3 regions of the Aeribacillus sp. FSL K6-3256 genome follow, and region 2 is predicted to be linked to each of the others. Evidence: predicted binding sites of a transcription regulator. Region 2 holds the regulator's gene; each other region holds the start of a gene.
The links. The regulator CtsR, encoded in region 2, represses protease genes until heat stress. The targets are predictions, from matches to a motif close to ATGGTCAATAAAGGTCAAACA.
Positions count from the first base shown of each region.

Region 1: a site for CtsR is predicted at 1,979-1,999, ahead of NSQ84_RS06625 (ATP-dependent Clp protease ATP-binding subunit). Genes of this name have one in related genera too.
Region 3: a site for CtsR is predicted at 5,028-5,048, ahead of clpP (ATP-dependent Clp endopeptidase proteolytic subunit ClpP). Genes of this name have one in related genera too.

Region 1 covers NZ_CP150188.1:1,360,538-1,371,658, forward strand. The annotation lists gene NSQ84_RS06625 (ATP-dependent Clp protease ATP-binding subunit) at 1-1,861, opposite strand, end outside; gene NSQ84_RS06630 (hypothetical protein) at 2,105-3,139, shown strand; gene NSQ84_RS06635 (metallophosphoesterase family protein) at 3,172-3,909, shown strand; PreQ1 riboswitch class I at 4,285-4,328, shown strand; gene queC (7-cyano-7-deazaguanine synthase QueC) at 4,514-5,173, shown strand; gene queD (6-carboxytetrahydropterin synthase QueD) at 5,173-5,610, shown strand; gene queE (7-carboxy-7-deazaguanine synthase QueE) at 5,610-6,338, shown strand; partial or broken gene NSQ84_RS06655 (NADPH-dependent 7-cyano-7-deazaguanine reductase QueF) at 6,363-6,530, shown strand; partial or broken gene queF (preQ(1) synthase) at 6,914-7,237, shown strand; gene NSQ84_RS06665 (DUF2187 family protein) at 7,368-7,547, opposite strand; gene NSQ84_RS06670 (hypothetical protein) at 7,683-7,886, shown strand; gene NSQ84_RS06675 (sigma-70 family RNA polymerase sigma factor) at 7,948-8,457, opposite strand; gene NSQ84_RS06680 (spore germination protein) at 8,730-10,205, shown strand; gene NSQ84_RS06685 (GerAB/ArcD/ProY family transporter) at 10,229-11,121, shown strand, end outside.
Region 2 covers NZ_CP150188.1:112,238-123,358, reverse strand. The annotation lists gene ispD (2-C-methyl-D-erythritol 4-phosphate cytidylyltransferase) at 1-335, opposite strand, end outside; gene NSQ84_RS00625 (PIN/TRAM domain-containing protein) at 351-1,445, opposite strand; gene disA (DNA integrity scanning diadenylate cyclase DisA) at 1,545-2,606, opposite strand; gene radA (DNA repair protein RadA) at 2,610-3,986, opposite strand; gene clpC (ATP-dependent protease ATP-binding subunit ClpC) at 4,070-6,505, opposite strand; gene NSQ84_RS00605 (protein arginine kinase) at 6,502-7,590, opposite strand; gene NSQ84_RS00600 (UvrB/UvrC motif-containing protein) at 7,592-8,140, opposite strand; gene NSQ84_RS00595 (CtsR family transcriptional regulator) at 8,155-8,616, opposite strand; gene NSQ84_RS00590 (MgtC/SapB family protein) at 8,858-9,532, opposite strand; gene NSQ84_RS00585 (hypothetical protein) at 10,313-11,121, opposite strand, start outside.
Region 3 covers NZ_CP150188.1:780,566-791,686, forward strand. The annotation lists gene NSQ84_RS03720 (8-oxo-dGTP diphosphatase) at 1-355, shown strand, start outside; gene rapZ (RNase adapter RapZ) at 558-1,442, shown strand; gene NSQ84_RS03730 (YvcK family protein) at 1,445-2,401, shown strand; gene whiA (DNA-binding protein WhiA) at 2,425-3,375, shown strand; gene NSQ84_RS03740 (HPr family phosphocarrier protein) at 3,400-3,657, shown strand; gene clpP (ATP-dependent Clp endopeptidase proteolytic subunit ClpP) at 4,395-4,973, opposite strand; tRNA gene NSQ84_RS03750 (tRNA-Arg) at 5,238-5,313, shown strand; gene NSQ84_RS03755 (DUF4352 domain-containing protein) at 6,415-6,936, shown strand; gene NSQ84_RS03760 (LytTR family DNA-binding domain-containing protein) at 7,413-8,057, shown strand; gene NSQ84_RS03765 (acetyl-CoA hydrolase/transferase family protein) at 8,191-9,705, shown strand; gene NSQ84_RS03770 (glycerate kinase) at 10,763-11,121, opposite strand, start outside.

The sequences.
Region 1 (11,121 bases), 1.2 Mb from region 2:
CTTCTTTATCAAGCGGTTTAAATTCGATAATGGCATCGAAACGGTTTAAAAATTCAGGCTTAAAGAATGAACCGAGAGATTCAAGGATGCTTGATTCTTTTTCCACCGTGCTGTTAAAACCGACGTGAACTTGTTTTGCACCTGCTCCAGCGTTAGAGGTCATAATAATGACCGTATCTTTGAAGCTGACGGTGCGGCCTTGGCTGTCTGTCAAGCGTCCGTCTTCTAATATTTGCAAGAAAATGTGCTGTACATCTGGATGAGCTTTTTCAATTTCATCCAGCAGGATAATGCAGTAAGGGTTGCGACGAACCTTTTCCGTTAATTGTCCTGCTTCTTCATGTCCGACATAGCCTGGAGGCGAGCCGATTAATTTTGAAACAGAATGTTTTTCCATATATTCACTCATATCCAAGCGAATCATGGCATCTTTTGAACCGAACAGCTCCAAAGCTAATGTTTTCGACAATTCCGTTTTTCCAACGCCAGTCGGGCCGACGAACAGGAAGGATCCGATTGGTCGGTTTTTTGCTTTCAATCCAGCGCGGCTGCGGCGAATGGCTTTTGCCACTTTCCGGACAGCATCCTCTTGGCCGATAATTTTTTTCGCCAAGTTTTCTTCTAAATGTTTCATTTTTGCTTGCTCATCCTCTTGCAGCTTGCCGACTGGTATGCCGGTTTTTTCTTCGATGATTTTTTGAATGTCTTCTACTTGAACGATTGCTTGCTGTTTGTCCTTTCCTTGTTCAAGCTGCTTTTCAAGGGCAGCTTCTTCGTCGCGAAGCTTAGCTGCAAGTTCGTATCGTTCTTCCTTTAGCGCTTTTTCTTTTTCATGGGCAATTTGTTTAAGCCGCTCGTGGATGTCTGCTTCATTAGCCGGCTCGGCTTTTAAGTTTAATCTTGAACCAGCTTCATCCATTAAATCGATGGCTTTGTCAGGCAAAAAGCGGTCTTGAATATATCGATGAGATAGTGTGACGCAAGCTTTAATCGCATCTTCTGAATATTTGACTTGATGGTATTGTTCATATTTTTCTTGAATTCCTTTTAAAATGCTGATCGCTTCTTCAATGGAAGGTTCTTTCACAATAACCGGCTGGAAGCGTCGTTCAAGGGCTGCATCTTTTTCGATTTGCCGGTATTCTTTTAGAGTTGTTGCTCCGACAACTTGAAGCTCACCGCGGGCGAGCGCTGGCTTTAATATGTTGCCGGCATCCATAGAACCTTCCGCAGAACCGGCGCCGACTAAAAGATGAATTTCATCGATAAACAGGATGATGTTTTTTCGGGCTTGCAATTCTTGAATTAGCTGCTTCATCCGCTGTTCAAATTGTCCGCGAATTCCCGTGTTGGCGACAAGTGATGAAACATCCAGCAAATAAACTTCTTTATTTTTTAATTTTTGCGGAACGTCTCCTTGAGAAATTTTTAAGGCTAGTCCTTCCACAATAGCTGTTTTCCCTACGCCTGGTTCTCCGATTAAAACCGGGTTATTTTTGTTGCGTCGATTTAAAATTTCAATCACTCGTCTTACCTCATCATCGCGGCCGATGACAGGATCAATCAACCCAGCTTTTGCAGCATCCGTTAAATTTCGGCCGAATTGATCGAGGAAGCCGTTCTGTTTTCCGCCCCCTGATTTCGGTTGTGCTTGAACAGCTTGGTCAAAGCTCTCAAAAGAGTTTGGCATAAATGATTGAAATAATTCATCGAAACCGCTGAATCCGTAAAAACCACTTGGGATTTTTTGTTTATATTGTTGATAGCATTCTTGACAGAGACGCATTTCTTGTTTGTTGTGATTGATTTGTACATTTAATAAAACATTGGCTTTTCTTGCTTGGCAATTTTCACACAACATATAACATTCCTCCTTTTTGACTTTGATTAACTTTGACCAAAAGAAGAAACTTCTTCGACTTTCTTTGACTTTTTGGAATCAAAGAAACAATCTCAATCATTCAATAGTTAGATTCACTGTTTGACCTTTTCTGACTTTATTATACTTTGACCTTTTTTGACTTTCAAGTCTTTTTTACAAATTTTTTTCGTCTTTTTTTCCCTTCTTGTCCATATATTGTTGATAAAGTAAGGTGGGTGAAACATGAGCAATAAATGGGTATTGGCACTTCAAATAGCTTCTGTCTATATCGGCACTGTCATCGGTGCAGGGTTTGCAACGGGAAAAGAGATCGTTGAGTTTTTTTCAAAATACGGCGCTGGAGGAATTGTTGGAATTATTTGTTCTGCCGTTTTATTTGTTTGGCTGGGAACGAAAATGATGTTGATCGGAAGACGCATTAATGCATCTTCGTATTTGCAGTTGAACCAATTTTTGTTTGGGACGTTGTCAGCTTATGTAGTCAACGGCTTGATGTTTATGATGCTGATTGGCATCACATCGGTCATGCTGTCGGGGGCGGGGGCGATTTTTGAAGAGCAACTGTCGCTTTCAAAGCAATTTGGAATTTTTTTAACGATTGTGCTTTCCATTGCTGTGATTTCGTTTGGAGTCAAAGGGCTGTCTTCCGTCAATCTATTGGTTGTTCCGCTTTTTATTTTGTTTAGCCTGATCATCTCCATTGAAGCCATCATAAGGGGTGATTTTATCGATTTATCGTTGGATGGAGTGTTTCAACCAGTCAAATCAAGCTTTTTATATGTTTCTTTTAATCTCTCTCTTGCTCAGGCTGTACTTGTTCCGCTCGCAAACGCAATAAAGGATGAAAGCGCCATTAAATTGGGCGGAGTTGTAGGCGGTCTCGGATTAAGCTTCATTTTATTTTCCAGCTATTTCTCCCTTCTGCATTTGCCGGACGCCGGGCTTTTTGAAATCCCAATGGCTGAAATTGTCAAGCAGCTGTTTTCAGGCTTTTATTACATATACATCCTTGTTATTTTTGGAGAAATATTTTCATCGTTGATCGGCAATCTGTATGGTTTGGAACGGCAATTATCATCGGAAAAGCCTTTGGCAAAAATCGCTGGTGTCATTTTCATCCTATTATTATGTTATTTAGTCAGCCTGATAGGATACGGAAAGCTCATTTCCACGCTTTATCCGCTGTTCGGGTATATGAGCATTGCCTTTTTCATATTATTAATGTTCAAAAAAATTCCAGACGATAACAAATCATGATAAAATAGTAGGGAAATGAAGGAGGAGTTTATTTGGATAAAATCGCGGTCATTTCTGATATACATGGGAATATTCCGGCGTTGTCGTCTGTATTGAAAGATATAAGCTTGCGAAATGTAGATCGAATTTTTTGTTTAGGAGATCTTGTCGGAAAAGGACCTGAATCAAAAGAAGCGATCGATATCGTCCGCAGCTCCTGCGATTTTGTTTTAAAAGGAAACTGGGACGAGCTGATTACAAGGGAAGATGTAAACGATGTCGTTCGCTGGCATCAAAATCAGTTGTCGCAAGAAGACATAGAATATTTGCGTAGCCTCCCGTTTTCCATTGATTTTTATATGAGCGGCCGCCGGCTGCGGCTTTTTCATGCATCCCCTTTCAGCGTCTGGATAAGAGTACAGCCTTGGGATTCGATTGAAAAAAGATTGTCCATGTTTGAAAACAGCGTTGAAACCGGTTTGGGAACGAAGGAGCCGGATGTTGTCGGATACGGTGATGTTCATAATGCCTTTATACAGCATTTATCCGGTAAAACGCTTTTTAATGCAGGCAGTGTCGGTAATCCGCTGGACCTGCCCGAAGCATCCTACTGCATTTTGGAAGGCACGTTCAACTCGGAGAAAAGGGCTCCTTTTTCGATTCAGCACATACGTGTTCCATATGATATTGACCTTGCCATTCAATTAGCTAGAAAAAAAGAAATGCCGGAACTAAAAGAGTATATTCAGGAATTAACGACCTCACGCTACAGAGGCTTGGAAAAGGCATGATGCGGAGGTAAAAGTAAAATTATTGTAGGTAAAAATTAGCGCCTTCATTTAATGAGAACTCTGATTGCTCATTAAATGAAAGGGAAAGTGTGGCAGTAATATAAGAAAGTGCGGCTGCTCCTGGTAGAATGATCATGGACTACATTTAGAGGATAAAAAATTGCCCACAAACGCTCGGCTCAATTCTGTTTTTTGAAAAAGGAGATTTTTTTACCAAGAGGGTACCCTGAAAAAAGTGATTTCGCTATCAAAAAATAGCGATTAAAAAAGTTGCCCACAAAGTCTTGAGTGACTCCAGTCGGAGCATGCCGTTTGCATAACCAATTCTGTATGATATAATAAGATACAACTTGAATAAAAATCCGTTTCGAAAGAACGGGAGAGGTTCTAGCACACCCTCTATAAAAAACTAAGGAAAACTATATCCTTGGGATATAGTTTTTTCAATGTTTGCGAAAGGTTTAGAAGTTGAATAGATTTATGATGATTTCGAAAGGCTTCTGAACAGCTTGCTTCCGCCTCTGTAGCAGAAAAAGAAGCATCAGTTTCTGTTTAAGCTAGGCAGTGTGAATGGCTTTCTTTTTTCAGAAAGGAGCGTTTTCAAATGGATAATAAGAAAGCGGTCGTTGTGTTTAGCGGAGGACAAGACAGTACAACTTGTTTGTTTTGGGCGAAGAAACAATTTGATGAGGTGACCGCTGTCACGTTTCATTATAATCAGCGGCATGCACAGGAAATTGAAGCAGCGAAAAACATTGCGAACGAAGCCGGCATACCTCATTATGTGCTGGACATGTCCTTATTAAATCAAATGGCGCCGAATGCATTAACGCGTTCAAATATGGAAATTGAACAAAAGGAAGGAGAGCTTCCCAACACTTTTGTTCCGGGGAGGAATTTAGTTTTTTTGACATTTGCCGCCATTTTGGCGAAACAACTGGGAGCGAAACATATTGTGACAGGTGTATGTGAAACGGATTTCAGCGGCTATCCTGACTGCCGGGACGTGTTCGTAAAATCCTGCAATGTAACGATTAATTTAGCGATGGAAGAGGATTTTGTGATTCACACGCCGCTTATGTGGATCAATAAAGCGGAAACGTGGAAGTTTGCCGATGAGTTAGGGGTGTTCGATATCATTCGCGAAAAAACGTTGACGTGCTATAACGGCATTATTGGCGACGGATGCGGCGAATGCCCTGCTTGCTTATTGAGAAAAAGGGGATTGGAACAATATTTGGCTGAAAAAGGAGCTAATACGTGATGCTTCATCAATTTTATCCGCAAGTTTTTCATAATTATAGTTATGAGCTGAATAAAGATATGCAAATATCTGCTGCACACTACATCCCGCATGAAAAAGCGGGGAAATGCGCCCGTGTACATGGCCACACGTATTTCGTCAATCTCACTATTTGCGGTGATCAGCTTGATGATTCAGGATTCCTTGTGAATTTTCAGCATTTAAAAAAATGGGTTCATGATCGATTTGACCATACGCTGCTCAATGACCATACGGATGTATTCAATGGTCAAAACAGCGAAGACTTTCCAACGACAGAAGTGGTTGCGCGGAAAATTTGGGAAATTGTCCAGGATCATTTAAATGTACTCCCGAATAAACCGAAATGCTTGCAGGTGTTTGTCAGAGAAACGCCGACAAGCTATGTTGTGTACCGTCCGAAAAGGGAGATGAAATAATGAAAAAAATACCGGTCATCGAGATTTTTGGACCGACCATTCAAGGGGAAGGAATGGTGATCGGACAAAAAACAATGTTTGTCCGAACGGCCGGTTGCGACTATTCATGCAGCTGGTGTGATTCAGCTTTTACGTGGAACGGTTCAGCAAAAGATGAAATTAAACAAATGACAGCAGCGGAAATTTTGGACGATCTTATTGAGCTTGGCGGCGATCGCTTCAATCACGTCACCATTTCGGGCGGAAATCCGGCATTGATTAGAGGATTGGATGAATTGATTATCCTTTTAAGGGAGCAAGGATTTCGCACTGCACTGGAGACACAGGGAAGCCGTTATCAAGATTGGTTTTTACTAATCGATGATTTAACTCTTTCTCCCAAGCCTCCTAGTTCAGGGATGAAAACGAACTTTACTGTGCTTGATGACATTATGAAGCGGCTGATCGATGGCGGACGGAAAGACAATGTTAGTCTAAAAGTTGTTGTTTTTAATGAGGAAGATTTTGATTACGCGAAAAACGTCCACCTTCGCTATCCAAATATTTCATTTTATTTGCAGCCTGGAAATGATCAAGTAAACGAACAAAATGATCACCTCCTGAGAAATCAGCTTTTAGAAAAATTAGAATGGCTGATCGAATTGACTGTTCTATCAAAAGAAATGAACGATGCTCGAGTTTTGCCGCAGCTTCATGCACTTGTTTGGGGAAACAAGCGCGGAGTGTAAATTAATAGGAAAGGATGAAAAAAGATGGCTGGAAGAAAAGATGATGAATTGAAAGATCTGACGCTGTTAGGCAACAAAAATACAAAATATTTATTTGAATACAGCCCAGAAGTGTTGGAAGTATTCGATAATAAACATCCAGACCGCGATTATTTCGTGAAGTTCAATTGTCCGGAGTTTACCAGCTTGTGTCAATAAGGGCACACTTCAGTGGCGACACTGTCGGATAAACCTTGTGAATTCAGGGGAAGAGGATAATGGAGTAAAAAGCGGAAATGGCAATTGTAATCGAATAAAAGAAAAACATGTTCTTGTCTCTTATTCCCATTATCTTTCCAACCCTGAGCCAAGCCTCAAATTTAAGGGAATCTTCTTCTTAAATTTGAGGAAGGTGCAGAGACTATCGAAATCACTCCAGCATGAAGCGAGTAAGAGTAGTGTTGGAGGAAGAGAGTAGAGTACACCAAGATGACAGCATATATTATCTTGGTGGAAGCGCAAGGGTTCTTATTCAATATCGCAGTTGAATAAGAATATGATATAGTCCACCTGTTTGTGAAAAACAGAGGCCAATCACCGGACAACCGGACTTCGCGACCATTTATATCAGCTATATTCCAGACAAAAAATGTGTGGAAAGCAAGTCGCTGAAGCTTTATTTGTTCAGCTTCCGCAACCACGGCGATTTCCATGAGGACTGTGTTAATATTATCATGAATGATTTAATCAAGATCATGGAGCCCCGCTACATCGAAGTATGGGGAAAATTTACGCCGCGCGGCGGTATTTCTATTGATCCTTATGTCAATTGGGGACGTCCTGGAACAAAATACGAGAAAATGGCGGAGTATCGTATGATGAACCATGATTTGTACCCGGAAAAAGTGGACAACCGATAAAGCAAGTCGCTTGAGGCGTTTTTTTGATAAAAGAACCTGCCGAAACTTGCGTTAATTGTAAAAAATTCTTGAAATGGCACTAAACTCTTTGATATAAGAAAAAGTAAAACGGAGCATTCAATTCTCCGTTTTACTTTCCGACAATTTTATAGTTTTTATGATTAACTACTGTTTTTTGTTCCAGATCCATTTCCCGAAAGTTTTCCATGTACGTAAGATCGACGATGACGGAGTTTTCATTTACTTTTTCGACAATTCCTTTGAGACCGTCTTTAAATTCAATAACATCTCCAACTTCAGCAATTTTCATTTGTTCTCTCCTTTTTTATGGATTTTCAAATATTTTGCATGATTTCTTTAGAATTGTAAAGTTTTTTTGGACAATCGCAAAAAAATAGGTGAAAAGTTTCCATTGCTCGGTAGACTGTTTTTCATAGAAAAGGAGATGGTCGAGTTGACAAATCAAGAGATACAAGACATTTTAAACAAGCTTCGTGATGGAGAACTGGAAGAATATTGTGTATCAAAGGAAGATTTTATGGCGTTTCGCAAAGTGCTGATCGAAAGGGAAGATTTTAAACATTTTCATGGAACAGCAAAACGCGGTGGCAGCATTGTTTACCGATATACAAAAGATCCAAGAAGCTGACCGATGTCAGCTTCTTAATTTTTGGCACATCTTCCTCTTAAAAACTGCTATTAAAGACTGTTCACTGTTCTTCCCGTGCCTTTACGGCATATTTCTTCAATTTTTTTAATGCTCCTTTTCTCCAATTTTTTACTTTGTTGACTGTGACATTTAGCTCCTCTGCAATTTCCTTCTGAGTTTTTCCTTCAAAAAAATACATGGTAAACCAAATTCGTTGAGCATCTGATAAAGCGGGGGCAATCCGTTCATATAAATCTCTTGCTTCAATGTCTGTATATGGAAAAAATTCCAATTTAGCAGCTATTATGTCATTCGCATGAAGAACATGCCTTTCTTTATATGTTTGTTTTTTCCTTAATTCTGTCATGAGCGAGCCTTTTATCGTTGCATAAGCATAAGTGGCAAACCGTCCTTTCTGTTCGTCATAATTGATGCTTGCTTTCCAGAGGGCGATCGCTGCTATTTGAAAAAACTCGTCTTGGTCTGTATAAATATTTAAAGTTTTCATAATGTGAAAAATTAAAGGGCGAAAAGCAGTTAGCATCTCTTCAAATGATTGATTCTTTTCCACGTGTGCGCATCCTTTCAAAGAGCGCGCTCTTTTTTTTCCGCGGTAATACAATCGTAAACGGTGTAAATCATTTGAGCGAATCATCATGATTAAGATGATACGCGTCCAATTGTCTGGGAAATTCAATTTTCTATATAGGAAAATGCAATTATTTCGTTTCAGCCTCCTCCGTTTTCACCATTTTTCTCATTATTTCTATAGAAGAAATTTAATTGAATAAATAAAAAGATGGCTTGAAAAAATAATGGAAAGAGGTGGGATGAATGAGCCGAATGTATAAGCAAAATTGGAAAAGAAAAGATTCAATTGAAAAATTGTTTGCTGTCTTCCGCAGTTCTACTGATTTTATTCAATATGACGTCAATACAAGCCATATCAAATATTGGATTTCATATTTTGAAACGTTAGTGGATGTAAATATATTAAATGAAAACATTTTAAAGCCGATTCACTCAAAATATTGGCAGTCATTAGAAGAACTAAAAAACATTTTACCGGTCAAAGATATTTTTTTAACCATTGATACGGATTTAATGAAGGAAAAGCTGTTGGAAGGCTTTGTTATGATTTCGCTAAGCGAATATGGATCTCCGTGCTTGCTCGTTAATGCAAAATTAAACAAAGCTAGAGAAGTTACACTCCCGGAAGTGGAATTTACGGTCATCGGTCCGAAAGAGGCGTTTGTTGAGTCCATTGAATCCAATATTAATTTAATTCGAAAACGATTGCCGATTGAAGAGCTGCGCATACGGACTTTAAAAATTGGCAGGCTGACGCAAACGAGATTAGCGATCATCTATATAGAAGGCATAGCGGATGAGGAAAATGTATTTACGGTTTGGCAAAGAATTTCTAATATCCAAATTGATCAAGTGAATGATAGTTCGTACATTACGGAAATGATCTCTGACAATCATAATTCTCCCTTTCCTCAGCTGTTGGATACGGAAAGACCGGACCGTGTAGTTTCCATTTTGGCGGAAGGGAAAATAGCGGTCATTGTGGACGGCTCTCCCCATGTATTAATCGGTCCGACAACTCTTGTCGAATTTTTCGCATCGTTTGAAGATTATTTTTTAAATTGGATTTTGTCTTCCTTTTTCCGTATTATCCGCCTGTTTGCTGTCTCCTTTTCCATATTGGCAACACCGATTTATGTAGCTGTTTTAAATTATCATTATGAATTAATTCCAACTGATTTACTAAACAATTTTGTCACATCCAGAAGGGAGGTCCCAGTTCCGCCTTTTTTAGAGGCGCTGTTTTTGGAAGGAACGATCGAATTGCTGCGTGAGGCGGGCGCCCGGCTGCCGACAAAGGTTGGACAAACGATCGGCATCGTCGGGGGGATTGTAATCGGAACAGCTAGTGTGGAAGCAGGTTTAACAAGCAATATTTTGCTCATCATTGTAGCGCTTGCTGCATTAGCATCATTTACAACACCTGTCTATAAAATGGGCAATACGATCAGGCTTTTGCGTTTTCCTTTTCTCATGTTTGCCGAAATGTACGGTCTTTTAGGAATCGTTTTATGCTTTTGTTTTTTAGCGACCCATCTTTTACGATTAACTTCTCTCGGACGTCCTTTTTTGGAGCCAATCTATCCTCCGAGAATTACCGATTTAAAGGATGCATTCCTGCGTATGCCGTTTTCAATGATGAATGAACGTCCGAAACAGCTGCGGACGGAGCAGCCGAAGCGAATGGATGAAGAGAAATCGAGGGAAAATAAAGATATTGATGAATAACAGCGGAAGAGGAGGAATCCAACTTGGCGCAAATAGCAGAACGTCATAAAGTTTCCGCACCGCTCGTTTTTTATTTAGTGCACAGCACTCAATTCGGCATCGGTGTATTAGGTTTTCAAAAAAATGTCGTCAAGTATGCGGGACATGATTCATGGATTTCAGTTATTTTGATCGGTCTTATTGTTCATCTGTACATTTGGATGATCTATCAAATTTTGAAACGTTCAAGCGGAAGCTTAATGACACTGCAGCACGATTTGTTTGGAAAATGGGTCGGCAATGGATTGAACATTGTTTGGATCATCTATTTTTTTCTTGGAAGCTGCGCCATATTAATAGGATATATTGAAATTTTGAAGGTGTGGATGTTTGAAGATTTAAATATTTGGATTTATACTGCGATTTTTATGGGATTGCTTTATTACATTTTTAACGGTGGATTTCGGGTAGTAACCGGATTTGCTTTTTTTGGAGTGGTTCTGCCGCTTTGGATTTTTCTTACATTTTTAATTTTCCCGACTCGTTTTGCAGATCTTCAGCACCTCTTGCCAATTATGGATCATTCACCTCAGGAAATTTTCATGGGAACGATGCAGATGGTCATAACTGTTATTGGTTTTGAAACTCTTTTTTTGTATTACCCCTTTGTCAAAAATATTGACAAATCCCAAAAATGGGCTCATATTGGAAATTTATTTACAACCTGTTCATATATCATCATCATGATTGTTTCGATCGTTTATTATTCTGCGGAAGAAGAAATATTGCGCAATAAATGGGCGACGCTAGCGATGTGGAAAATTGTTGAACTTCCTTTTGTTGAAAGATTCGAATATATCGGCATTGCTTCTTGGTCTCTCGTCATCTTGCCGAATATTTGCGTCATGTTGTGGAGCGCCAAAAGAGGTATAACAGA
Region 2 (11,121 bases):
CTGCGAATGAAAGGCCTTGCACCGTCGTGAATTAATATTATACCATCTTCTTCAACGGCTTTTAACCCGTTGTAAACACTATATTGGCGTTCCTGTCCTCCGGGAACTAGTTTTTGCACTTTTTTTATTTTATATTTTTTCAGTAAAGAAAGAAATTCTTCACGCTCTTTCTCGTTTATGACTAGAACAATTTCGGTGCATTGAGGATCTTTTTCAAACACCATTAAAGTATGAACAATCACAGGTAAAGAATTAAGTTTGATAAACTGTTTATTTTTTCCTGCCCTCATTCTTTTCCCTTGCCCTGCAGCTGGTATGACAACCCGATATTCCATCTTCTTTCTCCCTTATTACAATGCTTTTTCCAGCAGCTTTGGCTTTGCAAAAATCATTCGTCCGGCAGATGTTTGAAGAACGCTTGTAACGAGAATATCAATATTTTTCCCGATATAGTCCCTTCCGTCCTCGACAACAATCATCGTGCCATCATCAAGATAAGCAACACCTTGGTTATGCTCTTTTCCATCCTTAATTACTTGGACATTTAACTCTTCCCCTGGTAGTACAATCGGTTTTACCGCATTGGCTAAATCGTTGATGTTCAAAACAGAGACGTTTTGGAGCTCACATACTTTATTTAAATTGAAATCGTTTGTGACCACAACGCCTTGAATGATTTTTGCCAGTTTTACAAGCTTGCTGTCGACTTCTTGTATATCTTCAAAGTCGCCTTCCCATATTTCCACTTTAATGTCCAGCTCTTTTTGGATTTTATTTAAAATATCCAGACCTCTTCTTCCTCGATTTCTTTTTAGCACATCTGAAGAATCCGCTATATGCTGAAGTTCCTCCAACACAAATTGAGGAATAATAATGGTCCCTTCTAAAAAACCTGTTTGACAAATATCTGCAATCCTGCCATCTATAATAACACTTGTATCTAATATTTTTAAGCTTTTCTTTTCAACATTTTCCTCTTCTTCTTGAGAGGCTTTCTTCTTGCTGATTCTTGCTGTAATCGAAAACAAGTTCAACAGTTCGTCGCGCTTTTTATATCCGATTTGAAAACCTAAATATCCTAAAATTATGGTTAAAAAGATCGGAACAATGTTATTGATAATTGGGTATGGAAGTTCAGATAATGAAATTCCAATCAAATAAGCAATAATCAGACCAAAAATTAATCCTAAACTGCCAAATAATACATCCGTAACCGGAGCTTTCACTAATTTCTCTTCTATAAATTTTATCCAATTCACCACATAATCCACTAGCCAGAAGGAGGTTATATAAAATAAAATTGCACCTAATATCGCCAATGTATATGGTGTCATCAGAAATGGAATATCATCAAGATTTAAGAGAAATAATAATTCCGGTATAAACAAAACACCTAACGTTCCGCCAACAAAAAAGAAAAATATTTGAACAATTCGTTTTAACATACCTCCACCTCCTTTATTTCATTATATACACTTTCAAACCTTTCAAACATCTAAAAACAAGGATTGTAAAAATATTGATAAATTACTGTAAAGGATGTGTTAGAGCTCCCTTGCAATGTTATACTGATCTTGGAGGCGCCTTAATCCTTCCTTAATTTTCCTCGCCCTAACTTCACCTATTCCTTCCACTTCATCAAGCTTTTCTACGGTAGCATTTGCAATTTGTTTCAAATTTTCAAAGGTTGTCACTAAATTTTCAATAATAACGGAAGGAAGCTTTGGTATTTTATGCAAAAACCGGTATCCTCGAGGAACAACAGGTTCATTCATATTGGTAAAATGGGGATATCCGAGCAGCTTCAATAAAACCGCATCATCTAATAATGCTGAGCTGGACAATTCTTGCAGCTGCTTTAATACAGGAATAGGATCATTCAGCCGCTCCATGCTGTAATCTTTGATAAGCAGAGCCGCTTCTTTTTCAATATCTGCTAAAAGCTCGGTCATCTGAAGCTGAATCAGCTGCCCTTCTGTACCGAGTTCGTAAATATAATTAATAATTTCACTCTTAATTCGCAGCACCATTTCTATTCTATGTAAAACTTGGATCACTTCATCGATCGTGACTAAATCTTCAAACTCTAAAGATCCTAAATTATTAATGGATTGGTCAGTGGCAGATTTATACTTTTCCAACGTCCGCAAAGCTTGATTGGCCTTCGTCAAAATGACGCCGATATCCCTCAAAGCATAGCGGGAATTGCCAAAATATAATGTGACGACATTTCTTCTTTCAGAAATAGCAATTACGAGATTTCCTGTTTGCTTTGCTACTCGTTCAGCTGTTCTATGCCTCATGCCTGTTTCTCTTACCTCTATGCTCGTATCCGGAACGAGCTGTGCGTTTGCGTATAAAATTTTTTGCCCTGAGTCGCTTAAAATAATGGCTCCATCCATTTTAGCTAGTTCATATAAATAGGCGGGGGAAAAAGGGCAATTGATATAAAATCCCCCGTCTACAATTTGTTTGATTTTTTCGTTATATCCTACAACAATTAGCCCCCCGGTCTTTGCGCGCAGCACGTTTTCAATTCCTTCCCGGATTGGTGTGCCTGGGGCTACAAATTGCAAGATTTCCTTAAGCGATTTTTCTTGTTTCATAGCTTATCCCCCTATTGCAAGTTCGAGCGCTTCTGAAATGTTTTGCACACCGACAATTTCTATATCTTCCGGCCATTTCCAACCGCCCAGATTGGCTTTCGGTAAAAAAATCCGCTTAAATCCCAGTTTGGCAGCTTCTTGTACACGCTGTTCAATTCGTGAAACCCTTCTAATTTCTCCTGTTAAACCAACCTCACCTACAAAAACATCATAAATGTTCGTCGGAACATCTTTAAAGCTTGAAGCTATACTGATGCAAATTGCCAAGTCAATTGAAGGCTCGTCTAATTTCACCCCGCCGGCAACTTTTAAGTAGGCATCTTGGTTTTGGAGCAATAAACCAACACGTTTTTCCAATACCGCCATCAACAAAGAAACACGATTATGATCAATCCCATTTGCCATCCTTCTGGGGTTTCCAAAGCTTGTCGGGGTGATTAAAGCTTGTATTTCGACTAGAACAGGTCTTGTCCCTTCCATGGAAGCGACTACTGTTGAACCAGATGCCCCTTTTGCACGCTCTTCTAAAAACACTTCTGACGGGTTGAGCACTTCTTTAAGACCTGCTTCCTTCATTTCAAAAATTCCTATTTCGTTAGTGGATCCGAACCTGTTTTTAACTGCCCGTAAAATTCGGTACGTATGATGTCGATCACCTTCAAAATACAATACAGTATCAACCATATGTTCTAAAATGCGCGGCCCTGCAATTGTGCCGTCTTTTGTTACATGACCGACAATAAAAATCGGAATTCCTTTTGTCTTTGCCAATCTCATTAATTCAGCCGTACATTCTCGAACCTGAGATACGCTTCCAGGAGCAGAAGCAATTTCACTGTTATAAATCGTTTGAATGGAATCAATGATGACAAAAGCCGGTTCAGTTTCCATTATGGATTGAATGATGATTTCTAAGTCCGTTTCAGAAAGCACGAAAAGTCTTTCGCCTTTTACCCCGAGTCGGTCGGAGCGAAGTTTTGTCTGTTTTAAAGATTCTTCTCCCGAAATGTATAAAACATCGTTCCCTCTCTCTGCCAGCTGTGAGGAGACTTGCAATAAGAGAGTGGATTTTCCAATTCCAGGATCCCCTCCAATTAAAACGAGAGACCCTTTTACAATTCCGCCTCCCAATACGCGGTTAAACTCATGAAGTCCTGTAAGCATTCTAGGTTCTTGCGCAGCTTGGATTTGATGAATTGGAGAAGGTTTGCTGACAGTGGATGATTCGGAATGACTAAAAGCAATGCGGTGTTTTCCCTTTGGCTTGATAACTTCTTCAACCATTGAATTCCATTCGCCGCACCCTGGACATTTTCCCATCCATTTCGGCGATTCATATCCGCACGATTGACAAATAAATTTTGATTTGATCTTTGACATTCGGTTATTCCCCACTTTGTTCAATCGATAAACGACAATATAATGAAAGAGAGGGGCATACGTGAAGCAGTATGCCCATTGGATTATTGAACCTTTTCTGCAGTTTTTACGACAAATTCATTATTTTGCACGTCCAATACAACTTTTTGACCTTGCGAGATCGTGCCTTTCAATAATTCCTCTGATAAGCGATCTTCGACATATTTTTGAATCGCTCTCCGCAACGGACGCGCTCCATATTCTAAGTCAAAGCCCTCTTCAGCCAGCTTTTCTTTTGCACGATCCGTTAATTCGAGTTCTATATCCTGTTCTTTTAATCGTTTTGTCAGCTGATCCGCCATCAGCGAAACAATTTCTTTCAAATGTTTTTTCTCTAAAGAGTGGAACACAATAATTTCGTCAATCCGGTTCAAAAATTCAGGACGAAATGCTTTTTTCAGTTCATCCATCACTTTGTTTTTCATATCTTTATAATTTTCATTTTCGTCTTGAACATTAAAGCCGACATATTTATTCCGTTTTAATTCGCTTGCCCCTACATTTGAAGTCATAATTAAAATCGTATTTCGAAAATCAACGGTGCGCCCTTTTGAGTCTGTGAGTCTTCCGTCTTCAAGCACCTGCAGCAAAATGTTAAACACATCTGGATGAGCTTTTTCAATTTCATCCAATAATACGACTGAGTATGGCTTGCGGCGCACTTTTTCCGTCAATTGTCCTCCCTCTTCATAGCCTACATATCCAGGAGGCGAACCAACGAGCCTTGACGTAGAATGCTTCTCCATATATTCTGACATATCGATTCGAATCATAGCATCTTCGTCACCAAACATTGCTTCAGCTAATGCACGGGCTAATTCCGTTTTCCCTACACCTGTCGGTCCTAAGAAGATAAATGAACCGATCGGACGCTTCGGATCTTTTAAGCCTGCACGTGCCCGTCTGACAGCTTTTGCGACTGCAGTGACAGCTTCTTCTTGACCAATAACGCGCGAGTGTAAAATTTCTTCGAGATTCAAAAGCCGCTCTGATTCTGTTTGGGCAAGTTTAACAACCGGAATTCCCGTCCAGCTTGAAACAACCATTGCAATATCCTCTACGGTCACTTCAGAATTTTCTTGACCTTGTTTTTCCTTCCATGATTTTTTCGTTTCCTCTAATTCCTCTCTGAGCCGCTGCTCTGTATCTCTTAATGAAGCTGCTTTTTCAAATTCTTGGCTTTGGACTGCAGCTTCTTTTTCTTTTCGCACTTCTTCTAATTTTTGCTCCAATTCCTTTAAATTCGGAGGTGTTGCAAATGAACGAAGACGGACTTTGGAGCCTGCTTCATCAATCAAGTCAATCGCTTTATCAGGCAGGAACCGATCGGAAATATACCGATCTGAAAGTTTAACAGCAGCTTCAATCGCCTCATCGGAAATGGATACCCGGTGGTGTGCTTCATATCGGTCTCTTAATCCTCTTAAAATTTGAATGCTCTCTTCAATGGACGGTTCGTCGACTTGGATTGGCTGGAAGCGCCGTTCAAGTGCAGCATCCTTTTCAATATATTTACGGTATTCATCCAAAGTTGTTGCCCCAATACATTGCAATTCTCCCCGAGCCAAAGCAGGTTTTAAAATGTTGGAAGCATCAATTGCACCTTCCGCCCCGCCTGCGCCGATCAGTGTATGAAGCTCGTCAATAAATAAAATGATGTTTCCTGCTTGGCGAATTTCATCCATTACCTTTTTAAGGCGGTCCTCAAATTCCCCTCTATATTTTGTGCCAGCTACAACTGTTCCCATATCAAGGGTCATAACGCGCTTATCTCTCAAAATTTCAGGAACCTCATTATTCACAATTTGCTGAGCAAGTCCCTCTGCTATGGCAGTTTTCCCAACACCAGGTTCACCTATTAAAACAGGATTATTTTTTGTTCTTCGGCTCAAAACCTCGATGACACGCTGAATTTCTTTGCTTCGGCCGATGACTGGATCAAGTCCGCCCTCCCGTGCAACAGCCGTTAAGTCCCGCGCAAGACTATCAAGCGTCGGAGTATTTGCGTTTGTCATCGAACTTCCTTGGTGGCTTGAGGATACTTCATTGCTGCCTAACAACTGTAAAACTTGCTGACGCGCTTTGTTCAAGCTTACTCCGAGATTGTTTAAAACACGCGCAGCAACTCCCTCTCCTTCTCGAATTAATCCCAATAGGATATGTTCTGTTCCGACATAAGAATGTCCTAATTTTCTTGCTTCATCCATTGACAGTTCAATGACTTTCTTTGCTCTCGGTGTGTAATGGATCGTTTGCGAAATTTCTTGTCCCCGTCCTATCAGGCTTTCCACTTCATTTTGGATTTTTTCTGGACTTAATCCTAGAGCGTGAAGCGCTTTAGCGGCAATTCCTTCTCCTTCGCGCACGAGCCCAAGCAATATGTGCTCTGTGCCGATATTGTTATGTCCGAGGCGTACAGCTTCTTCCTGCGCTAAAGCAAGCACTTTTTGCGCCCGTTCCGTAAATCTCCCAAACATCATTGTTCATCATCCTCCCTTTGCTTCCTTTCTAATTGAAGCCTTTCACGAATTAATGTTGCCCTGCGAATATCCCGTTCATTCGGCCGTAGAACTCCTCCTGAATATTGTTGCAGAAATCCGGGCTGAATTAAAATCATAAGCTCATTTAAAACACTGCGTGGAACATTTTGAATAATTCCCAGGTCAATTCCTAAGCGCACATCTGATAAACATTGAATTGCTTCTTTCGATGGAATAATCCTGCTGTATTTGAGAGTGCCGTAGGAACGATATACACGGTCTTCTAGATGATGCGGATTCGTTTTATATAAAGCATCTCTTGCAGCCCGTTCTTGAGCAATTAATTGCCCGACAACACCTATTAAATCATCGACAATATCGTCTTCTGATTTGCCTAGCGTAATTTGGTTCGAAATTTGGAATATATTACCTATCGCTTCACTTCCTTCTCCGTACCGACCTCTCACAACCAATCCTAATTGATTGATAGCAGGTATAATTTGGTTAATCTGCTGTGTTAAGACAAGTCCTGGAAGGTGCATCATCACGGAAGCCCGCAAGCCGGTACCGACATTTGTTGGACAGCTAGTTAAGTAGCCCCTATGTTCATCAAATGCATAATCTACTTTTTCCTCAATCCAATCGTCAAGATTCATTGCCATTTTCAACGCTTCTTTTAGCTGAAGGCCCGGGAACAAACATTGAATTCTAATATGATCCTCCTCGTTTATCATGATGCTCACTTCTTCGTTTTCAGATAAAAGGCACCCTCCAAGTGCTGATTCTTCCATTAAATAAGGACTAATCAAATGCTTCTCTACAAGTACGCGTTTTTGAATAGGCTGAAGTTCATTCATTTTCAGCAGCACGAATGTCCCTAAACCGTCAAACACTCTTTGTGAAAATGATTCTTCAAATGTATTTAAAACAGCCAAGGCTTCTTCATTCGACATAATGGTAGGGAAGCTGATATTTTCTATATTTCGCGCCAATCTGACTCGGCTGCTCAGCACAATATCGGAATCAGGTCCTTCTTGATTCATCCAAGGGCTCATGGCTGAACGAATAAATTTTTGAAAGGACATGTCATACTCCCCTTTCGTTCCGTCCATTTATCTTCGCTTCAATGGACCGAATTTCATCCCGAACTTGAGCTGCTCTTTCGAATTCCTCTTTCGCAATTAATTCTTGCAGTTCCTGTTTAAGCATTTTCAGGCGCTTTTTCAAATGAATACTTCCACCGGTCCGTTTCGGTACTTTACCGCCGTGAGTTGTATTCCCGCCATGAACACGTTTTAAAATCGGGGTAATTTGGTGATAAAACGTTTTGTAACAATGGGAGCATCCGAATTTACCAATTTTCGTAAATTGATCAAACGTCATATTACATTTCTCACATTGAATGACCTGATTTTTCTTGAAAACATTTTGCCCTTGGCTGCTAATGGCGCTGTCCATATTTAATAATCCGGACAATAAGTTGTTTATAGAAAAGCCTGGATTCATATTGAATATGAATACATCACTTTTTTCCTGTGCACATTTTTCACATATATGCACTTCAGTCTTTTCGCCGTTGATAATTTTTGTAAAGTGGAAAGTAGCGGGCCTTTCATGACATTCTTGACAAATCATCGTCCATCACATCCTCACTTGTATTTTAACGAGGTGAGCATCGCCTTCATCATCCTTGCCCTCAATTCGTCTCGATCAGGCAAATCAATATATAAAACAGACCGATCAATTACGCTCAACATAATTTTCGCTTCTCTTTCTGAAATAACCTCTTCATCAGCCAATCTCAAAATAATATCCTCCGCCGACGATTGTGACAGCCTTTTACCAATGGCATTTAAAATTTGATTGATCAGCTGGATACGGTCATTGATTCGAATTTTCATAATTCGGATATAACCGCCTCCACCCCTTTTGCTTTCGACAATGTAACCCCGTTCAATTGTAAAACGAGTGTTGATCACGTAATTGATTTGCGATGGAACACATTGAAATTTATCCGCAATTTCACTTCTTTTAATTTCAACAATTTCTTTTCCGCTTGAATCTAATACATGCTTTAAATATTGCTCGATAATATCAGATATATTCCGCACCTCGAAAAACACCTCCTTCAACTTTTTGATTGGAATTGCAAAACGCTCAAGAAATGTGCAATATCCTTGAGGGATAGGAGGCAAGATGTTTACGTAATGCTTATTTCCTAAACGATAACAACTAGTCACTTGACTTTGACTATATTTGACCTTAATTATAATATAAATTTTTTTTTGTGTCATTTCAACAAAAAAGCTCACTAATAATATTGCCATTTACAATATGGAAAAAACCCGCTCTTTAAAAAACTTTTTTAACTTCTTGAAATTTCAATAATTCGTTTATGATTTCAGGCATTTCATCTTTTGGAAGGCCAATTTCAAGTAAATATGAACGCTTCGCATGTTTAGTTTCTTTTGGCTTTGACAATGTAAAATGAATTTTATAAACAGAAATATTTAATTGTTCAAGTTTCCGAGTAAATTCCACCAAATCATCTTCTGGAAGATTAACTTGTATCCATTTTTTGCTTGACTTCTCAGCAAAAAAAGCCTCCACCTTATTGAGAAAGATCAAACTTAACAATACAATCAAGGTAGAAAAAATCGCCAACGGATACATTCCTGCCCCAACAACAAGGCCAAGTCCTGCAACAACCCAAATCGAGGCTGCCGTCGTTAATCCTCTTACCGTAACCCCTCTCACTAATATCGTTCCAGCACCTAAAAAACCAATGCCACTAATGACATAAGAAGGAATTCTTGCTGGGTCAAAACGAATATTTTCATAACGATCCATATATTCTTCAAAGCCATAAAGAGACAGAAGCATCATCATGCAGGAGCCGACACCAACTAACAAATGCGTGCGAAAGCCTGCTGGATGCCGTTTAAATTCTCGTTCAAGGCCAATAAATCCACTTAAAATGACTGCTAAAACAATGCGAATCAACATAATTTGCCATTCCTCAGGCATTATCATTCCTCCTTACCATCCAAATGACTTTTTCTGTTTTGGCCATATATGAATTTTGAAATGATACAGTATTATACTTTCCCATTATATGCGATGAACAGTGCTCAATATTCAATCGTTCTTGAGTATGAGACTAAGAATGATATGAAACAAAAAAGCACTTTTAGAGCTGGCTTTAAAATCAAACGAAGCTTTCACTGCTCATATGCTTCAAGAATGGAAAAGTTTATGCTTCTGAAGTAACGATCAATTAATTATACTCCGATTGAAGGTTTTAAAGAAAGCGAGCTTGATTGCAATAGATGCGGAGGATCTTCAGAAGAAGCGAGCTCTTAGTTGTTCGTAAATTTGTCGTTTTTGTTCGTTCTGTTTTAAGCTGTTTTGTCTGTTTGTTGTATATTTCCATTTACAAGAGGATAAAAGAGGCTTGAGCTTGTCAAATCACATGCAGTGAATAATTGTTTCGTCCATACTTTTTTACAAGGATAAGCAAATCTCGCCTCCATCGCTTTTCTCAGATTAATTAAAACGGTTTGCATCATTCAAATCAATTAAAGATGTTTTTGTAACAGCAAAAATATCCATTTCGGCTTTCGACAATTTTCTCGAAAAATTGGCTTTTAGACTGTCATTTCTTAATTTTTCATTTTATGATCATAACGGAAAGTATTGCAACGGAAAAACATCACAAAAAGCTAAAAAAAAAGCCGATTCCTCCACCGCCTTCGCTATACACGAGAGGCGGCGGTCATATCGGCAAAAAAATAAGATGAAAGGTATTTATTCTATGTCACGATTAATAATTTTAGGCGGATCCAAGTTTTTAATAACGGGCTCTCTAGACTTTATATCTGCATACGTATTGATAATTTCCGGATCATAAATAATTTGCAGCCTAGAAGGCTTGCCTATTTGGTTTTGTGCACCTTCAAAATAATCGTTATTCGTAATTTTTTGCGCCCCACTAAAATTTTGATTGCTGGCCCGTCCTCTTATCGCATTTAAAACAATGCGCCTCGCTGATATTCCTCCTTCTATACGAATATTTGAACCAACTCCAAACATTTCTAATGCTTGTTCTGAATAGAAAAACCCTTTAATATTACTAGGTTCATCCTGGTTAACGCTATTATTTCTAATGTTTATATTTCCATTTGCAAAAATAATTAACGAACCGTTTTGACCTAATCCATTGATACGCGAATATTCAATCGTCACATCCCCCATTACATACATAATAGAATTAAATTCCGCATCAGCCCCTTTAATCGTCAGATCTCCGTTCACAAATATGGGGCCGTCCACCCGAATTTTGTCATAATTATTTGGGTTGTACGAATTAGATCCGTTGCCAATTGTTAAATTTTTCTCTATATAGGCTCCCTCCTTAAAGGTGGTCTGTTTGAATTGATTATCTGAATTGCGAATTGTTAATGAACCTGCAGTGGCAAAGCTTTTAAAAAGATTATTCCCAGTAAATGTGTAATCTCCATCGTATTTCTCATTACACCATATAAAAAAACATTCATCATGACTCGCATAAACTTTGTCATTAGGCCGATTTTGGTTTGAGATTATTCTATTATTAG
Region 3 (11,121 bases), 670 kb from region 2:
AGGGGAATCGATAAAAGAATCTGTTGTAAGAGAATTTAGAGAAGAAACTGGAATTTATTTAATAAATCCAAAAATTAAAGGGATTTTCACGATCATTGTCAAAGATGGAGATAAGGTTGTTCAAGAATGGATGATGTTTACATTTTTCGCAACACAATTTAACGGGGAAAATGTTTTGGAAACTGAGGAAGGAAAGCTGAAATGGCACTCGATTGATGAAATTAAACAGTTGCCGATGGCTGCGGGCGACTACCACATTATTGAATATATGATTAAAGGGTCAGGAATCATGTATGGAACATTCATCTATACACCTGATTATGAGCTTTTGTCTTATCGGCTCGATCCACAATAAAGAAAACTTCAGCTGCAAGAAAATCGAAGCCAAGGTTCAGAGAAGAGGAATGCCAGTTTCAAAATTTCCGCTAAATAAATTTATGATTTGACTCTTCTCATCCTTGATCAAATAGCTATCAGATCAAAAAAATAAATCCCGATATTTCCTATTCAACATCTGTTACTGAATATTTTTCTTTTGAAAAAACGGGGGGCTTTGAATGATGAGTGAAACTTCAAATATTAAGATGGTTATTATTACGGGGATGTCCGGGGCAGGTAAGACGGTTGCGATTCAAAGCTTTGAAGATCTAGGATATTTTTGCGTCGATAATCTTCCACCTACTCTTTTGTCCAAGTTTCTAGAGCTTATGAAAGAATCGAGAACGAAAATGAACAAAGTAGCTGTAGTTATGGATTTGAGGGGAAGGGAATTTTTTGAATCTTTCCATCAGGCAATTGAAGAAATCAATTATATCCCGTGGATCGCACCGCAAATTTTGTTTCTTGATGCACATGATCAAGTATTAGTTAACCGGTATAAAGAGACGAGAAGAACCCATCCATTAGCTCCAAAAGGTCTTCCGCTTGAGGGGATCCGCCTTGAACGGGAAATGCTGGAGGAATTAAAGGGACGTGCGCAAATTGTATATGATACATCCAACTTAAAGCCAAGAGAATTAAGAGAAAAAATTTTAAAACAGTTCGCAGAAAATGGCGATCAAACCTTTACGTTGAACGTTTTATCATTTGGATTTAAATATGGTTTGCCGATCGACGCGGACTTAGTGTTTGACGTGAGATTTTTGCCCAACCCGTATTATATTGATCATATGCGCCCTAAGACGGGGCTTGACGAAGAAGTTTCATCATATGTTTTAAAATGGACAGAGACATCTAAATTTTTAGAGAAGCTGACAGATTTACTCTCATTTATGATCCCTCATTTTCAAAGAGAAGGAAAAAGTCAAGTGGTCATTGCAATCGGTTGCACTGGCGGACAGCATCGCTCGGTGACTCTGGCTGAATATTTAGGGGATTTTTTCCGCAAAAACTACAAAGTGCATGTATCCCATCGTGATATTGAAAGGAGAAACTATCGATAACTATGGATAAAAAGAAAATCGTCATTATTGGAGGAGGAACCGGATTATCTGTTCTGCTTCGAGGCTTAAAGCTGCTCCCTTTTGATATCACGGCCATTGTAACAGTTGCAGATGATGGCGGCAGCTCCGGTAGACTTCGTGATGAACTGAACATTCCCCCGCCGGGCGACATTCGCAACGTGTTAGCTGCTCTTTCCGATGTGGAACCGCTAATCGAGGAACTTTTCCAGCATCGTTTTAAAAAAGGGAACGATTTGACTGGCCATTCTCTCGGCAATTTAATACTTGCAGCGATGACCAATATCACCGGCGACTTTATGCACGCCATTCGGGAAATGAGTAAAGTATTAAATGTTCGCGGTACTGTTTTGCCTGCAGCGAACCAGAGCGTTGTATTAAATGCGGAGATGGAAGATGGATCTGTTGTGAAAGGGGAATCGAAAATCCCTTTTTCAGGAAAAAAAATTAAAAAGGTGTTTTTAACCCCGAAAAATGTAAAACCTCTTCAAGAAACGATCGATGTCATCAGACAGGCACATATGATCATTTTAGGGCCTGGAAGTCTTTATACAAGCATTTTACCGAATTTGCTCGTTCCGAAAATTGGCGAGGAGGTTTGCAAGTCCTCGGCCAAAAAAATATATATATGCAATGTCATGACTCAGCCAGGGGAGACGCTAAACTATACAGCGAGCGATCATGTGAAGGCTCTTTACGATCATTTAAACTGTCCGTTTATTGATGTGATCCTCGTGAACAACGGATCTATTCCCGAATACATACAAAAACGCTACGCGAAAGAATCAGCTTTTCCTGTCCAAGTCGATGCAGAGGCGCTAAAAGATATGGGACTTCGAGTAGTGCAGGACAACATGGTCTCCTTCGATCAACATGTTATTCGACATGATACGAATAAAGTGGCAAACATCTTAAAAAATTTGCTTCTGGAAGAAACGTAATCGGAAAGGGCGGTAATGGAAACATGTCGTTTGCTTCAGAGACGAAAAAAGAATTGACAACACTGGAAGTAAAACAATGTTGTTTAAAAGCAGAGTTGTCCGCGCTCATCCGAATGAACGGAACTGTGTCATTTTCCAACCGGGAATTGCTTTTGGATGTGCAGACGGAAAACGCAGCGATTGCAAGACGCATTTACATGCTGATCAAAAAAAAATATGACGTTCCGATCAAGCTGCTTGTACGAAAAAAGATGCGATTAAAAAAGAATAACGTCTATATTGTTAGAATGAATGAACAAGTAAAAGAGATTTTGGAGGATTTGCGAATTTTAGGCAAGGATTTTATGTATAACCATCAAATCTCTTTAGACCTTGTGAAAAAAAAGTGCTGCAAGCGGTCGTATATGCGTGGTGCGTTTTTAGCGGGCGGATCTGTCAACAACCCGGAAACTTCTTCATACCATTTGGAAATCTCGTCGTTATATAAGGAACATAACGATTCGCTATGCAGTTTGATGAATACGTTTTATTTAAATGCAAAAACACTGGAACGGAAAAAAGGATATATTACATACTTAAAGGAAGCTGAAAAAATTGGGGAATTTTTGACATTGATCGGTGCCCATCAAGCTCTACTGCGTTTTGAAGATGTCCGAATCGTTCGTGATATGAGAAATTCAGTGAACCGCCTTGTCAATTGCGAAACAGCAAATTTAAATAAAACCATTGGAGCTGCTTTACGGCAGGTAGAAAATATAAAATTCATTGATGAAAAGATCGGATTAAGCGCCTTACCTGAAAAGCTGAGGGAAATTGCAGAATTACGGGTTATGTATCAAGATGTGACATTGAAGGAACTAGGTGAAATGGTGTCCAGCGGGAAAATCAGCAAATCGGGAATCAACCACCGATTAAGAAAAATCGATGAAATCGCTGAAAAATTGCGGGCTGGCAAAACGATTTCATTTAAATAAATTTTTAAGAAGAGAGGGATTAATATGGTTGAGAAAAAAGTGGAAGTTCGGTTAAAAACCGGTTTGCAGGCACGACCGGCTGCATTGTTTGTTCAGGAAGCCAACAGGTTTTCATCTGACATTTTTATCGAAAAAGACGGAAAGAAAGTAAACGCCAAAAGCATCATGGGGTTGATGAGCTTAGCTATTAACAGCGGCTCTGAGATCACATTGATCGCAGAAGGAAACGATGAGGAAGAAGCATTAGAAGCGCTTATCAACTACATTCAAAACGAAAATTAATGTGAACACACAAAAAAATTGCCACAAAATTCATCAATGGATGGATATTGCCTCTCTTGTGGGAGAAAGCAGGAAACAACCGCTGTCAGCCACAAGAGGGCTTTATTTTTGCTAAAACTGATATGAAGACGAAATGGCTTCGGGTGCTGATCCATTCGTTCATAGAAAAGTTATGATAAATCTTATGTTGGGAGAGAGCTTCGTGAAGGTTCTTAACTGGAACTTTTGGATTTCAAATTATTGCGAAAGAGCGGGGCGAATCCGAGCAATATATTTGGTGTAAATACTATTTTTTCATAAATCTGCGATCAACATTCAAGAAAAAACAAACGTGCTTTGATATGGTTCGAATGACTTACAGCTGAATGGATAAAGAGAGATTCTAGCCCTTTTATAACATGAAAAAATCGATTATAACACTTGTTTTTGCCAGCAGGTGTCCAGAAAAAAACTTCAGCAAAATACGGTTTACACAGGCTCTCCGAAAGCATATTTAATCCTTCATCCGGCTCGATCCGCATTTTGGGCTTAGATTAAAGCAATATCGGCAGTTAACGGCTTTTCGAAAACGTAAAGCTGACGATTCCGGCCAAAAAGTTGAATGAGGAGCTGCTGTCAAGATCATTCTTGACATTTGCTCCTCATTCAAATGTGTGAAGGTATGAAGCAGCGGTTTATTTTTATACTGTCTGCTTGATATGTTTAATTTTTTATTGTCTTCCTATTTGAGGCAGCTTTTATTTTGTTAAAACTTTGTCAATCAACCCATATTCTTTTGCACGTTCAGCTGACATGAAATTGTCGCGGTCCGTATCACGTTCAATTACTTCAAGAGGCTGGCCAGTGTTTTCAGATAAAATTCTGTTCAATTTATCTCTTAAAGAGAGAATTCGTCTAGCTGCAATATCAATGTCAGTTGCCTGACCTTGCGCGCCTCCTAATGGTTGATGAATCATTACTTCACTATTCGGAAGGGCAAAACGTTTTCCTTTTGCACCTGCCGCCAATAAGAATGCTCCCATGGAAGCAGCCATTCCTATACACATCGTGGATACATCAGGTTTAATAAATTGCATCGTATCATAAATCGCCATGCCAGCAGTAATTGATCCGCCCGGGCTGTTAATATAAAGGGAAATATCTTTTTCAGGATCCTCCGCTGCCAAGAAAAGAAGCTGAGCAACGATGGAGTTTGCAACATGATCATCAATTGGCGTACCAAGGATAATAATGCGGTCTTTTAACAATCTTGAATAAATATCGTAAGCACGTTCACCACGGTTTGTCTGTTCAATAACAGTCGGTATTAAATTCATTATGTTTCCTCCCTCGCATCAAAGTTAAAGTCATTTCTATTCCATCATACATAAAAGGTCAATAAAGGTCAAACAAAAAACTTTTATATATAATTATTTATAAGATCAATACATGTACCATCATACCCTCATTTTTCATTTTTCAAACAACGATGAAAAATGAATTTTTCAAAACAATTTTGACACGATGGATAATTAAGCAAAATTTATTCTTGCATATACTGTTCGGTTCGATTATAATATAATTCGTGACATTTGAAAAATGCGCTCGTAGCTCAGTTGGATAGAGCGGTGGTTTCCGGTACCACGTCCGTCGGGGGTTCGAGTCCCTCCGAGCGCGTAAGCCTAGAGCAACAAGGGTTTAGAAGTCGTTCAACGGACGGGAACTACCGAAAAACGGACAACGTATTTTCGTAAGGTTTCCGTCCTACTGAATCAAAGAGACAAAGAGACCGCGTGCCTCCAAAATGAAAAATTTTGGAGGTTTTTATTATGCGAAAAAGGCTAGAAAGGTAGTTTCAAGACATCTGATTGTAGATGTAATCTCGGTTATATGACGGTTGCAGAAGGATTAAAATACGCTAAGATCATTTACAAAACGGAAGCTATCCAGGACGAACGAGTACCGATTATTGAAGTTCTTGAAAAAATTTTATAGATGTTGTCGGTTTTAGAGATCTTACTACTGACCAAATTAGACGTTACATTAATACGTCATCTGTAACCGTGGATATTCTTTTCGGTGCTATTAAATCGATTTTTAGAAAGCTACATAAATACGGTATTATTTGAAGAAAGTCTCGTCAAAAAAATGCCAAAACTAATAAGGATAAACAACGAATCTTTGTGCTTACAGACACGCAAGTAAAGAGGCTATGAAACGTCAAAGATATAGGTATTTACGGGATTTCGTGACTATGGTGCTATTAAACTAGTGGTAGAGTGAGAACAAAGGGCAAACTAAGTTGAATAGTCAGAAATTTCTGGTATTTTAGATGACGGTATTATTATGTTACTGGGGCCAAAAACAATAGCCGTAAAAGCCGGATTGTTCCAATGACTAAAGAAGTATGTAAACTACTTGATAGAAGAAATTCGAGGATACTTCGGTAACATTTCATATGTATTCGTTAATCAATATGGTGAAAAGTTAAAAAGAAGGAAACATCAGGAAAATATTCAAACTAAAAGACGAATGTTGCGTAAGTCTTACACTGTTTAAGACATACATTTATCGTAAACTATTTGAAAAAGGTGACGATATTTGTTCGCTACAAATGATTCTTGATCACGCGGATATATCTACTGTGTAAATATACCTAGAATATACACCAAGCAATAATACGAAAAAATAGTCGAAAAGTCATGGGATATGTTGAAAAATAGCAGATAAATAAATATAATGAAGATGTCGAAATTTTGGAAAGTGAGGTAAATGTTAGTGAAAAAACGAAAATGGGGGTTTGTATTTTCAGTTTTCGCACTTAGCCTCGCGACTTTAGTCGGATGCGGAGGCGAAGAAGGTGCACAAAAAGTAGGAACATCGGAAGGGGCGCAAGAACAGAAAGAAGAAGCTAAACCGGAAATATTCAAAGTTGGCGATGTCGTTAAGTTAGGCGACTTACAATTAACTCTAAAAAGTGCTAAATACGTAGATGATGCCGAATATACGCCAGCAGAAAAAGGTAAAGTATTGGCGATAGAATTTGAAACGGTCAATAACGGAAAAGAGCAGTTATATTTTGGCGCGGAAGAGTTTGCAATCTCGACACAAGACGGAACACAACACGAAGAGTATTTCGGTCATGATGACGGCTTTATGAATGAAAATATTGGCGCAGGTAAGAAAATTACCGGTAAAATTTACTTCGATGTTCCTGAGGATTCAAAATACGAATTAGTCTACACACCATCATTCAGTTGGGACAACGAAAATATAACGTTTGAAATAACTCCTCAATAAGGCGGCGCATTTTGCGCCATCTTTTTTATTTTTGCGGAAGAAAATGTCGCGATTTCGTTTTCAATTTTAGTTAATGGAGGCTAGCATTATCAAACAGTTGTATGTTGACAAGCAATCGTTTCCCCTTTTATTACGGCAAAATAGTTGAAAAAAGAAAACTTTAGATAGTTAGTGAAATTTCAATGCACGGCTGGCAGAAACAAGGCCATCCCTTCTCCGTTTCCTTGACTGTAAATCTCAGAATCTTCCTCTTTTTACTGTGAAAATATTCCTGGTTGGCGGTATCAAAAAATATGAATTGGCAAGAACTATTTTCATTCATGGCGAGGGCTGTAAATCCGAAAATTTGCTTGCACAAACTTCTATGCGTCATCTAATCATTCATCGCACTCGATAAGAACTATGCCAAAAAGGGTGAAAAAAGATGTAAAATATTAATATCTTGAAGATTTATAGATCACGAAGGGTGTTGAAGAATGGAACGTATTTCAGTAGTTTCCATTTTAGACGTTATTGGTGAATTGTTTTCTGATGAAGTTTCGATTGCTGTTTCCAATACTAAGGAATATATCTATTACCGGCCGAGCAAACGGATTGATTTGAAAATCAGACCGGGAGACTTGGTGAGAAAAGGAACGATTGCGTATAAAGCTTTGCACACCAAACAAAAGGTTTCTGAGTTTATTAACCGCGATGTGTTTGGCGTTCCTTATCACGGGATGGCTGTACCGTTTTTTTGGGAAGGAAAGCTTGAGGGATGCGTCACTGCGATTTTTCCTGCTTTGACGGATGGAAAATCTGTTGTGACCGTCAAAACTGATGACGGATGGGTTCCTATTCCTTTTTCAAAAGTTGCGTATTTAGAAGCAAAAGATAAAAAGACCTATGTGTACACTGAAGGATGCTCAGGAACGCATAAATACTCTCTCCAGGAATTTGAATACTTGCTTCCAAAGGACTATTTTATTCGCTGTCATCGGGCTTTTATTGTGAATGTCAACCATATTAAGGAGATCTACCCTGATGCGCATTCAACTTTTTTGCTGTTGATGAATAACGGTGATAAAATTCCTGTCAGTCAGTCTTACTCCAGTTATTTTCGAAAATTGCTTGGATTTTAAAAAATCGTTCTGTTTTAGTATGGAAATTGAGTTGTTTATCTGAATTTTCGGTCACTTATCCCCAAAACCTTGCCCCGTTAACTTTTATCGGTAAAATAAATTTTAAATTCATTAAAGGGGAGATGATGGGGAAATGGACAATAAATTGGAAAGGATTGAAGATTTGCGTTTGCGCGATCGAATAGTCACAGCTGATGAAGCCGCATCATGGATCAAAGACGGGATGACTTTAGGGTTAAGCGGATTTACACGCGCGGGTGATGCGAAAGCGGTTCCATATGCGTTGGTGAAACGCGCAGAGCGAGAATCGTTTAAAGTAAATGTGTATACAGGAGCCTCTTTAGGTTCTGATATCGATAAAATGTTCACTGAAGCTGGCATTTTAGGCAAGAGGCTTCCTTTTCAGGCAGATCCTACGATGAGAAAAGGAATCAATCGGGGAGAATTTTTATTTGTCGATCAGCATTTGTCCCATACTGCTGAATTAGTGCGCTCAAATGTTATGGGTCCAATCGATTTTGCAATTTTGGAAGCGGTTTCTATTACAAGAGATGGAATGGTTATTCCGACAACCTCCATTGGAAACTCGTTGACATTTGCCCAGCACGCAAAATCGATCATTATAGAGATTAATATGGCACAGCCTGCAGATTTAGTAGGAATGCATGATTTGTATGAACCGGAGAAACAAGGGGAAAGAAAACCGATTCCGCTGACAAAATCGAATGATCGAATTGGTACGATCGGAATACCGATTGATATCGAGAAGGTAAAAGGAATTGTATTTACCAATCAGCTGGATTCTCCGTCGACAATTGTGCCTCCGGATGAAGAAACAGTCATTATGGCGCAGCATTTGATAGAGTTTTTGCGTAAAGAAATTAAAGCCGGCCGGTTAACGGAACGTTTGGCCCCGCTGCAGTCAGGCATCGGTTCCGTCGCCAATGCAGTTCTTCATGGCTTGCTGGATTCAGAATTTGAGGATTTAGAGGTGTATTCTGAAGTATTGCAGGATGCAGTCTTTGATTTGATAGATGCTGGCAAAGTCCGTTTTGCCTCTTGTTGTTCGATTACCCTTTCAGAGCCGAAAATGAAGGAGGTTTTCTCGAATTTTAAGAAATACCGCGACCGTTTAGTGCTGAGACCGCAGGAAATTTCCAACCATCCTGAAATTATTCGTCGGCTCGGTTTGATTTCCATTAACACAGCATTGGAAGTGGACATCTACGGCAATGTCAATTCAACCCACGTACTTGGAACGAAAATGATGAACGGCATTGGCGGATCCGGTGATTTTGCAAGAAATGCCCGCCTGGCGATTTTTGTGACAAAATCAATAGCGAAAGACGGAAACATATCAAGCATTGTTCCTTTTGTCTCCCATGTTGACCATACGGAGCATGACGTCGATGTCATCGTCACCGAACAAGGGTATGCGGATCTCCGGGGCTTGGCGCCAAGAGAGCGTGTGGAACTGATTATCGAACGCTGCGCCCATCCGATGTATCGCGACCAGCTTCGTGAATATTATCAGGAAGCTCTTGCAAGAGGAGGGCATACACCACATGTTTTAGAAAAAGCTCTTTCATGGCATATAAATTTTGCTAAAAACGGAACGATGCGTGAAGAGATTGCACATAGCGTTTAATCGGATGACAATTTATTCGTGCATTTTCTAGACATGCGAAGAGATCGGCACAGCTAGATCAAAGAAGGAATTTATCCCTAGAAATCAATTTTGTGGATATCACACAACAAATGTTTTCACCCCCTTAGTGTTAAAAGCACTAAACGAATGGACTTATTAATTGATACTGTACTGAAAAATTTAATAAAAAATAAATTCGAGTTGAAGGCAGAAAACGATTGTTTTTGCGAAAATCATCATACAGAACGGATAGTGAGCGCTTTGATCAACTGTTTTCTGAGAATAAGGACGGATTTGCAATGGTTATTGATTACAGCGTCAACTGGTATCTAATGTTAATTGATCATTTTTCTGACGCAAATTGCTGTATCAGCCGATAAACTCGATACTGAAGTCGATATTCCGGAAGTCGTCAATCTCGTGTTTTTTCAAGAAAGGACGTTCGACATCAAAGTTTTGGCAAATAATTCGGTTCAGAACACGCTTATATAAAGACTTACTAGGATTGGAGAAGTTAATACGCATTCACCTTTTTGGCAATTTTGGTAATTTTGAGTTTTTCTGTGAAAATCCAAAAGGAATGGAAGGAAATAGTTTAACGGAACGGTTGTTTAACATCGAAGTCGAAATCATTAAAGAACTTTAGCATTTGCAGTACCAAGAAGAAAAGTATATGGGTTAAAAACGGAGTTATGGAATAAAAGTTGAAAGAACCGTTTAAAAGTGCAGGAAGCATTATAGACTTGTTTAAAGACAACATGGATGAACGTGAGGAAAATGATCTGCATTCGATAATTTAACACAAAATTGTGAAGATATTGTCGGTGCTTAATGGAATACATCAATTATTTCTTTTACCTTCATTACAAAAGAGGCATCTTAGATGTTGAACAAGATCTTAGATGCCTCTCTAACGTGGAATTTTGGAGATTTGCCGGTCAATCTTCTAGATAAAATTGAGATGGAATAAGGGGAAAGTTATTTTTGCAGTATTCAACATAAACATCTGAAAAAAAATTTCCCCATCTGGATTATAAAAGCGAAGACCTGGATCCGATTATATCTTCAAAGAGTGAATAAGATGCATCACTTGCTTCGTCTGGTTGTACAATAGCTGTTTTGCCTGATCCATACATTCCTCAATCGTCAATGGTTTAGTAATAATCGAAAAGCATCCGTGAAATTTGCTGCGGAGCACATCTAAATTGCCTGCAAGCGAGCCGGAAATTAATATCGTTGGAACTCCGTATATTTGAGCGAGATCAGCGATATAGCCTGGCGCTTTTCCGTATAATGTTTGTTCATCGCTTTGCCCTTCTCCTGTAATGACAAGATCCGCCTGCTCTATTGCTTTCTTCAAGTTCGAAGCTTCTGCTACAAGCTCAGCACCGGATATAAGCTTTGCGCCTAGTACAA